3 regions of the Paenibacillus sp. FSL H8-0261 genome follow, and region 1 is predicted to be linked to each of the others. Evidence: predicted binding sites of a transcription regulator. Region 1 holds the regulator's gene; each other region holds the start of a gene.
What was found. The regulator LexA, encoded in region 1, represses DNA repair genes until DNA is damaged. The targets are predictions, from matches to a motif close to CGAACATATGTTCG.

Region 2: the regulator LexA is predicted to act here: its motif matches at 1,706-1,719, upstream of MHI27_RS23260 (YolD-like family protein).
Region 3: the regulator LexA is predicted to act here: its motif matches at 2,359-2,372, upstream of addB (helicase-exonuclease AddAB subunit AddB).

Annotation. Positions count from the first base shown of each region.
Region 1 is NZ_CP150297.1:3,852,403-3,855,775, forward strand. Features, by position in the region: gene MHI27_RS17050 (HAD family hydrolase) at 1-167, opposite strand, end outside; gene MHI27_RS17055 (hypothetical protein) at 201-728, opposite strand; gene MHI27_RS17060 (DUF896 domain-containing protein) at 778-987, opposite strand; gene MHI27_RS17065 (LysM peptidoglycan-binding domain-containing protein) at 1,097-1,510, opposite strand; gene lexA (transcriptional repressor LexA) at 1,806-2,432, shown strand; gene MHI27_RS17075 (L,D-transpeptidase) at 2,706-3,044, shown strand; gene MHI27_RS17080 (hypothetical protein) at 3,194-3,373, shown strand, end outside.
Region 2 is NZ_CP150297.1:5,224,892-5,228,264, forward strand. Features, by position in the region: gene MHI27_RS23245 (hypothetical protein) at 1-215, opposite strand, end outside; gene MHI27_RS23250 (M15 family metallopeptidase) at 292-978, opposite strand; gene MHI27_RS23255 (hypothetical protein) at 1,169-1,333, shown strand; gene MHI27_RS23260 (YolD-like family protein) at 1,330-1,665, opposite strand; gene MHI27_RS23265 (hypothetical protein) at 2,048-2,608, opposite strand; gene MHI27_RS23270 (PH domain-containing protein) at 2,726-3,214, shown strand; gene MHI27_RS23275 (glycosyl hydrolase) at 3,296-3,373, opposite strand, start outside.
Region 3 is NZ_CP150297.1:5,355,656-5,359,028, reverse strand. Features, by position in the region: gene MHI27_RS23880 (DUF4097 family beta strand repeat-containing protein) at 337-1,011, opposite strand; gene MHI27_RS23875 (MerR family transcriptional regulator) at 1,409-2,209, shown strand; gene addB (helicase-exonuclease AddAB subunit AddB) at 2,503-3,373, shown strand, end outside.

The DNA.
Region 1 (3,373 bases):
TAGGATTCATATAGTCCAATGGCTTCTTTACGCACCGCAAGTTCCAGTTCTTGTGGATCAATCGTATCCCCAGCGGCTTCACATGCAGAACGAAATGCTTCATTAACGCTCCGATCATCCCAGAGCAGTGTATCATCAAGGTCAAATAGTACGGCGGAAATTGGCATTACAGGTCTCCCTCTCCCATGGCTGGTTAATTTCTATTCGTGAACTACTTCAATTTGGTGAGCTTTTGCGAATGCTTCCAGTCGAGTCCCCATCGCATGTGTATCATAACGATTCATAAGTCTGGTAAAAATCCATTTCGTGCGTTTGCCTTTATGCTTAATTACAACAGCTCCACGCGAAAGGATGATTTTCTCAATATCAGAAGCTGGCAGATACCGTTCGCGGTTGAATTTTATAGTAGATAGTCTAGCATTCTCTACCTTCAAGTACGGACGTCGGAAGAACAAAAGTGCCGCTAGTAAGTAGTACAAAACGACTCCTAGCCAATTCATAAGCATACCATTACCTTTGGCCTGGTCCACTGAACCAATCATCCAAAACATAGTACCAAGCACTAATAACACTACTGGAAATGCAATGTTACGGCCTTTAAAGGTTTCGCTGTTCTTACCAGGAGATTTAGATTTAGATGCGTAAATCGTTTCCTTCCCCTGTTTCTTTCTTTGCTTATTAATTTGCTGCGTGTTGCGTTGAACCATTCTTTCCCAAGAACGGGCCATATGCGTTCCCCCTAGTCATCCAGTAATATCTATGAAAAGGAACAGGGTGTTAATGCTTACGCCCCTTGTTACCTTGTTCATGCTCATCATTATCGACCAATTCAATCGTATTCAATTGTGCTCGGAAGTTATTGCGAATATTCCCCAAATAAATTTCACGAAGCTTGGCGCGTTCCGCCGTTTCCTCTTGATTAAGGCCTACGCTCTTCTGTTTGCGTGCCAATTCGTTAATACGCGCGACCAACTCATCAATATTCAAAACTTTCCCTCCCCTTATAAATTAATTCTAACTCTGCCATGAGAAAAAGAGCTTGTCAAGGTTTACTCCCTGCAAGCTCTTCATGTCTTCTTATTATGTTCTTAGAATATTAATATATAGGTAAAGTGAGAATATCTCCAGCATTAATCTGACTACCTTTAATGCCATTGAATTTTTTAATTCCTTCTATATATACAGCCGTTTTCATATCAGAAGGTTTATTCTCAAGAGCAATACTCCAAAGTGTATCTCCACGTTCAACCACTACGCGCTTCTCATCCTTCATTAAAGTAGTAGATCCTGCAAATACATTACCTACTACTGTAAGTCCTGATAGTACGAGCACGATGATCAATGTCAGTTTAATAACAAAATCTCTACGGAACAAACGCATCAAGCCTTCAAGCAAAAACTCTGTAATCTCTTTAATCTGAGCTGAATAACGGGTAATAGGATTATGTCCTAAAGATTCAACCACTGGGGCTTTATCGTAGATGCTACGGTATGTACTGTATTTTAACATGAATATCATCCTCCAAACACTTGTTCTTACTTTTGAAATTATAATAACACGAACATGTGTTTTCTTCAATACTATTTTAGAACAATTGTTCTCTTTTTTTCAGAGGTTAATATTTACCATATTCTTCATATAAAGAATCACTCTTATCGTTTAGATGAAGGAAACGCAATCAATACAAGACTACCATTTATTAACTCTTTCGAATTAATATTTATAATAGTTAGAACTTATGTTTGTGCGAACGGTAGTTCTATGTTATAATTTTCCCAAACATTACTATATGGGGTTGATTCCAATGTCAAAGATTTCAAGTCGCCAGCTGGCGATCCTGGAATTTATACGTAGCGAAGTCCGCAGCAAGGGTTATCCTCCTTCCGTCCGGGAGATTGGAGAAGCTGTTGGTCTTGCTTCCAGCTCCACAGTTCACGGTCATTTAGATCGGCTAGAGAAGAAGGGACTTATCCGTCGAGATCCAACGAAGCCTCGTGCGATAGAATTGCTTGGCCAAGAGGATTCCGAGAATGTCCATCATTTCGCGCAAACCGTCGCTCGCATTCCTGTCGTAGGTAAGGTTACCGCCGGGGTTCCTATCACTGCTACTGAGAATATTGAAGACTACTTCCCGCTTCCAACTCACTATGTTGGAGATAACAAAGTATTTATGTTATCGGTTCAAGGTGACAGTATGGTCGAAGCTGGGATTATGAATGGCGACTATGTTATTGTTCGTCAACAACAAACGGCTGATAACGGAGATATCGTTGTAGCTATGACCGAAGAAGATGAAGCAACCGTTAAGACTTTTTATAAAGAACGTGATCATATACGTCTTCAGCCGGAGAATCCGGCGTACGAGCCTCTTCGCCTTAATCGCGTAACCATTCTCGGCAGAGTTATCGGATTATTTCGAGATATCCACTAAGTTTGCACTCCTACCTAGCGAAAACGGATACCGTCCTAAAGGACGGTATCCGTTTCTACGAGAAGTATAAGGATAGGGTATATCGTAAAAATATATACTTTCTTTTATTTTTTTAAAAAAGCTGTTCTGCAAATGCAGAATAGCTTTTTTATTGTTATCAAACTCCATTTATCAATTACAGAACATTTGTTCTCATAGGCTAAAATGACCATTTTTAATGAATAACCGTTTAGGCATCCTCCTCATATCTTAATTAGAAAGGAGTGTTGCACAATGCCAAATTACCGGATTATAGTTGATCTGACGCAGCGTATGCTTTATCTTCTTGATAACGACATTGTGATCAGGGGCTTCCCAGTCGGAATCGGTAAAATGTTAACTCAATCACCACTCGGTGAATTCACAATCATCAACAAACAACCCGATCCAGGTGGTCCATTTGGGGTCTTTTGGATGGGGCTATCTAAGCCTCACTATGGGATACATGGAAATAATGATCCCTCATCCATAGGGCACGAAGTATCCCACGGTTGTATTCGTATGTACAATGAAGATGTGTTAGCACTAGCTGCGATTGTACCGATTGGAACACGAGTAACGATCAGGAATTAAATCTATCTCTATAGATAAACACGCCTCACTCATGGTTCAATGGAGGGGTCGTGTTTGTATTTATGTATTTTTGATGACCTAATAGGAATTATGTGGTTATATGTCGAATAATGTTAACAGGATTTCAAATTGAAAGGAAGTGTCTCGTTTTGAACAACTCAAAAATTAGAACCCTCGTCGATTTTAAAGTCGATGCACTTGTTAAACTCTCTGGCTTATTGTTAAATAACGATCAAGTGGGTGGAAAAAAAGTAAATTTACTCACCTCATTCGGCAGTATTCAAGGGACCATCTCCCCTTCCACCTCCAATAAAGAGGATGTTTTTGAC
Region 2 (3,373 bases), 1.4 Mb from region 1:
ATGCTCTCATGCTGATTCATCGTTCCCGTGGTACCGTTCATTAGATTGCCTTCCGTATTCATCATCCGAGTGTTATTCACGGTACCATCCATGCCCGTATTCGCGTTCGGGATACCGCCTAAAGCGGCTGACCCGATTGGATTAGCGTAACTAGCTCCCATTATACTCATTGACAGTACAGTACCGCATGCAAGGCTTGTTATCAGCTTGTTCACAGTGTTATGCCTCCCTTTATGGTTAGTTATCACTGATAATTTCCCCTTGGGTGGCACTGTCTATACATGAATAGCTTTACTCTTTTACAACATTCACTGTCTTGCTCGCTGCGTCATACGTAACCTTTGCTCCAAGCGCCTCAGCCAGAGCACGCACGGGTACATATGTTACGCCGGTATCAAGAACACCCTCCGTAAGTTTAGTACCGTTTAAGGTTATCGTTACTTTAACGTCTTTGTTCACCTGGTCATCCTCCCCAGTAATTCTTTTTAAAGCTTCATTGACCTGATCCGTCGTAGGACGTTTACCTGCCCGAAGTTGAGTCGTAGTTAAGCCGAAGGCCATTTGCAGATGTGAATAATCTTTAAAAGACGTCCAGTCTCCTCCCCACTCAAGCCCTAGCTGTTTTCCCACCTGTACAACCTCTTGCCAGTCCGCTATTTTATCTTTATCACCATCACGATTCATATCCCAGGAAATACTATTTCCATCCGGCAGCAAAAGCGCAAAATCAAACGCAAGGCCATAATTGTGATAGCTGGTTCCACCCTTGGCGTTGGTAACTATAGGTCCAGGCTTACTTCTCCCCTGCGCATACAAGGCATTTTGTTCAGCAATCGACCGCAATCCCTGAGTAATAACGATGGGCACTCCTCTGGCATAGCTTTGCTGAATCAAAGCCTTCGCCCCTGCTGCCAAAACAGGATGAAGCCCAACAAGCCTCGCTGCCGATTTGTCCCTCACTTGATCTAAAGTCAGCATAGAATCACCCCTTGGTATAATCAATGATCCCGCTTCCCCATTCGCTTGTACTAATACCCCTGCTTGCATCTGCAAAAAAAAGACCCCGGTATCCCCGAGATCTCCCCTGAAAAGCACCTATTCATAGCTTCTTCACCTTGGATCATTTCTACAAAAAAGGGCAAAATATTAGCGAAAGGTGGGAACACATATGGACATTCATAGTGATAGCTATAAAGTTGCTGCCCTGAGCGAGCAGGAAGAAGCACTCGAAATTATTCGAAATGCCGAAGCTTCCATTGCACATCTGACCGGCAACCCAACGGTGACCCTAATTGCTTATGAAAAAAGTGAAGTCAGCGGTTCTCAGCATTAGACGATGTAAACCTCCACTAGATCATCTACATTGATCCACTTCCATTCCTCCGCCCACTGTAGCTTAAACTCACGCGAGTGGGTGTGAATGGAAGTCACAAAACCACTAATTGTCGTATTCTCAAAAGGATCAAACAGCACAACAGTGACGCGCACATGACTCCGTAACGATAAGGCCAGTGTACATTCGATCTCCTCCAGCTTCTGCTCATCCAGAATAGGCTTAATGCGGCGCAGGGTCTCCCGTTCATCCCTAATAATTCTTACCTTATGCTCCGGCAGCATCATGCGACTGCTTTCCCACAGTCCGTTTTTCTCCAGCTTTTTGCCCATGGTAACCCCTCCCTAATTTCTATACTTATTCCGCCACACACGAACGTATGTTTGTATTATATCCACACCTTCGCTGAATAATCAATAATCAGGAAAAAGATACCACTTTAAAATCCTCCTCTTTTATCTAAAAGTTGTATAATAATTAATATCTAAATGAGAGGAGCTTTCCAATTGAAAAAAAACAATGCCCTGCTCATCCTAATTCCCGTATTATTCCTGTGTCTATACCCCCTCGTATATCGAAGCAGCACCCTCTCAGACCTCACAAAAGGAATCGTAGCCGGCTTATTTATAGGATTGGCAGTGTTACCTCTACTCAAGCTCAAAATCGCATCAAAAAGACGCTGACAGTTGAACTGTTCAGCGTCTAAATTTCGATCTATTCTTGAACTTTCTCTGATTCAGCGGTGGACTGACCATCAGCATCGATGAGTCCTGTTGCTTCTCTTGCTTCATTAAGCTTGGAAATGCCGTATAGCATCGCGACGTCAGCGTTCTGATTCAATTCCTCGAACTTCTCAGCAGTGACCTCTGCGGAATCAGCACCTTGAGAGGCCTGTTCTTTTAGAGAATAAGCACTTTGAAAAGCAATTTTGGACTCATCAAGCAGTTTACGAATGTCTTCGGGCAAGCTAGAGGAAATTTTCACTTTCTCAGCCTGATTGGATAGGTCTGTTGCGGTCTTTTGGAATTCGTTAATCTTCTTCTCCAACTGCCTGTCCGAAAGTTCTCCTGCTGAATAAGCAGCAATAGCTTCGTTGAACTCCGCTAAAGATGATTTTCCTAATTCATCAAGTTTAGACATTTCATTGTAGAAGTTTTGCACGGTTTCCTGCACTTCTTCTTCCGAGGCAGGAGCCGATGAAGTTGAATTATTATTGCTGCAGGCGCTAAGGATGACAGTCAGCATTAGCGTTCCTATTAGTAACACTTTTTTCATTATTTATCCCTCCACTTAACAGAATAATGTCGGTTTGTGTAAAGCGCAAATGAAATTTATGTAAAATGACTATTATGTTATAATTATTTCAATTGTAATCAGGGAAGGAGAGTATTTATGCCTTATTGCACAACCTGCGGATCAGAATATAAGCAGGGCGCTAAATTTTGTGGAGAATGCGGATCTAGCATTGACGGAACTGCTCCAGTGACCACCCGTCGTCCATCAGCAAATCCAAACGCTACTCAAGAAGTCGTGCTCTGGAAAGGCAAACCAGCCAGTATCTCTGATCGCCTCAAAGGAATCGTACGCCTAAACACGACTACGTACACCATTACAAGCCAGCGCATTATGGTAAAGACCGGACTTATCGGTAAAAATGTCGAAGAAATCGAATTACTGCGTGTACGCGATTTATCCGTAGCACAATCTATCATGGACCGGATGCTCGGCATCGGTACATTAACTGTATTTTCTGATGATGCCTCAGCGCCTCAGCTTCTTTTCCGAAAAATCCATGATGCCCAAACCGTCAAAGATGTTCTGCGCAAAGCTGTTCGTGACGAGAAGATCGCCAACAACATTAGCTACCGTGAACAAATCTAAGAACCTTTCACATTAAAAAAGCCCCGAAATCCGGGGCTTTTTCGCTAATATTCCGATGCTCGAATCAGTTCGGATATCGTCTTATGGAAGATAAAACGCTCCTGCTGGAATAATCCCTTTGGGTTGGCTAGGACTTTCCCACTGCAATACAATTCGCGC
Region 3 (3,373 bases), 1.5 Mb from region 1:
TTAGTCCGAAAAGTTGCCAAAACAGCACGAAATTCATGAATGGCGACTCCTGAGTCCGAATGTAATCCATAAAGTATAAGCCGCTGTAGTGCGGCTTATATTTTATTTTGATGGAAGTTACGATCAAGCTTAATTTTGGGCTTCGGGTACATCATAAGATAATCGATGTACGAGTCGGATCAACAACTTTATCGAGGTGATTTTCCATTACAAGAGGGATATTTTATCGGTCATAGGCCGGTGGAATAGTCGAAGAGGTAGGACCAGAAGTTTCAAAAGTGAAACAGGGGTTATCCCTTGTATTTGATTTCATACGAGCCAATATTTAACTACTGGCTACTCAGAAAATTGTAAGGTAATATCGCCGTTATTTGTATAAGCAGATAATTTTTTCGAACCATTCTCTTTATTGGCAGGCAAATTGCTATCTCCTTTTTTTACCTTGCTTAAGATCGCGAAATCATCATATGACCCTGAAATTGAACCGCTAATATTTCCGTTTTTTGTTTCAAGGGTTATAGCCGTTCCTACATTCAATTTGTCCAGTTGGATATTTCCGTTATTTATGTTTACTTCCACTGTCCCTAAAAACACGATTGTCGGTAATACAATACTTTCATTTGATGTTTTTAAAGTCAAATTTTTTAAAGTTGCATCAGGTATCGATACCTGAATAGTTCTGGTTACTTGCGAGCCTTTTCCTCCGATATAGTCGTTCCATTCCTTATTACTGTCACTTACCATTGACAGTTCTTTATCGTCAGATAGATCAATCTTGTAAAAATCTTTCTCACTTTCATAGTAAACAATATGAATTTGTTCATCTTTAGATTGGAGGATATTTATTTTTTTGTCCTTTACATCAATTGTTAAGGTATCAATCTTTTGGGCAGGTATGATGTAATTTTTTTCCTCCATGGAAGTGGAGTCGGAGGAACATCCTGCTAATGATATCAATAGTGTCACCAATATGCCTATAGTAGTTAGTAATTTTTTTGCAGTACTTTTCATTATAAAATGCTCCTTTGTTAAATCATTTTTCTTTTAAATATAGCCAGTCCTACGAATGCCAATCTTAAGCTGCTATGCAGACAAGTTCCGATATGCAACAAAGCATTAGAGTTGAACATAATGATCTTGAAAAAGTCTACCCAAATATGTTGCAAGGGTTGGATTGGAATAAATACACAAAATGATAGTCACTAAAGTAGGATCTGTCAGCCAACCATACCAATATGACTGCATAGACAGCAATACATGTTTGATAATCCTTTGATACATGATTTAGTTCTTCATATTTGCCTTCCTCTCTGGTAATAAATTCATTTTGTATTTCGTTGCGTTTATCAGTCGCATATGTTTTAATCATCATAAACTTTTGTGTTACAAAAAGGTCAAGAGGGTAGATATGAACAACTATTTTACAATTAAGCAAGCAGCAGAGATCGTAGAGATGACCACTGAGACCTTGCGGCACTATGATCGTATTGGATTAGTCAAGCCATGCCATAAAGATGAATTGTCGGGATATCGATACTATTCCGAGCAGGAGCTCGTAAAGCTGCAAACCATTGAACTGCTCAAAGCAATGGATCTTACTTTAATGGATATTAAAGATATTTTGCAGCAGAATGATCTCTCTAAAGTAATTGCATTTCTAAAACAAGCAGAAAAAAGAGCAGACGATAAAATTGCTCGTCTGCAGTATGCAAAATCGAAAATTAAACGTGCCTATCTACATTATGAAAATAAGTTCCACGACGGTTATAGTCAAAGTGAAAATTACTTTGTCAGACACATAGAGGAAAGGGTAATTATGCTTTCGAATAAAATGGAAAGCCCCACACTTAAGAATTTATGGGACTATCACAGACATTTCTATCAACAAATTGAAACGTCTCTGCATTCACAATTTCTGTTTGAAGATATGGCAGGAATGTTCACGACTGAAGGAATAACACGATTATTTGCTGTTTGCTTGAAATATCCGTCTTTAGAGGGGCTGACTGTGCTACCAGAAGGGGACTATCTGTGTGCAATTTGTACCGAAGAGAATAAGAATGCTGTATTACAAAATTTACTTGAAAGGGCAAAGACGGAATACGATGTGTGTCCAGATTTTGTTCTTCATAACATTATTGTGACTGGAATATTGCAGTGGGATTATCAGATACAACTGTTCATTAAGAAGGAAAAGAAAAATGTTTGATTGAAAGTCGCTAATTTAGCGGCTTTTTTTGATTAAGGAATCACGTTTCTTGCTTAACAAACTAGAAATACTAAACAGCAACTCACCAAAATACAATAGTTGCTGTTTACTTCGTAGCTTTTTTATTGTAAATCATTAGAAAATACTAGCAAACGCATGTTCTGATATGTGCAGCTATGTTATACTGAGGGGACGAGGAACGACTGAACTTTTTCATTTGAACATTATCAAACGGTGAGTATTTCACCTTGTATCATATACATTTTCTCCGCTACGGAAGGAGTCTATCATTTATGTCGGTAACCTTTTTACTAGGCCGCTCTGGTAGTGGCAAGACAACAAAAATATGGGAGTCTATTTCTTCTTCATTAGAGAAGGAGCCTCTTGGCGCGCCGATCATTATTCTTGTACCTGAACAAGGTTCCTTTGGAGCAGAACGGGGGCTTTTGACCGTAGGGAATGTGAAGGGAAGCATTCGGGCGCAGACACTGAGCTTTTCTCGGCTTGCCTATCGAGTGAAACAGGAAACTGGAGGCAGCGCTAGTCTGCCGATCAGTGAAGAGGGTAAAAAGATGTTGATTTACAAAATCATCAGTCGCCGTAAAGAGGAACTGAAATTATTCGGTGCCTCTGCCGACAGACCGGGTTTTGTCGAACGGTTGAATCAACTGCATACGGAGATGAAGCGTTGCTGCTTGGCTTCCTCTGATTTAGAGGAGCAGTTATCCGCAATGCGAGGCGCTATTGCAAGAAGTCCTATTCTTGAAGGCAAGCTGGATGATTTACAGCTGGTATTCAGCGATTTAGAGAAGGAAATGTCACGCCTCTATATCGACGAAGAGGATCGTTTAGCGGAACTAGCTGAGCATATTCCTGATTCCTCTTACATTCGCGGGTCGGAGATTTGGGTAGATGGGTTCCACGGCTTTACCCCGCAGGAATTCGTAGTGCTTCGAGAATTGATGCAGCAAGCATCGAAGCTGACCGTGTCCCTTACACTTGATCGTTCGTATCCCTATGGAGATCAGTTGAATGAGCTTGAATTGTTTCACCCAACTGCGGTTACTTACATTAAACTGCGTGGAATAGCTGAAGAGCTGGGCATTGATGTGTGGGACGAGCTTCTGGAGCCAGCGGTTCTTCCGCGTTTTGAAGAAAGTCCTG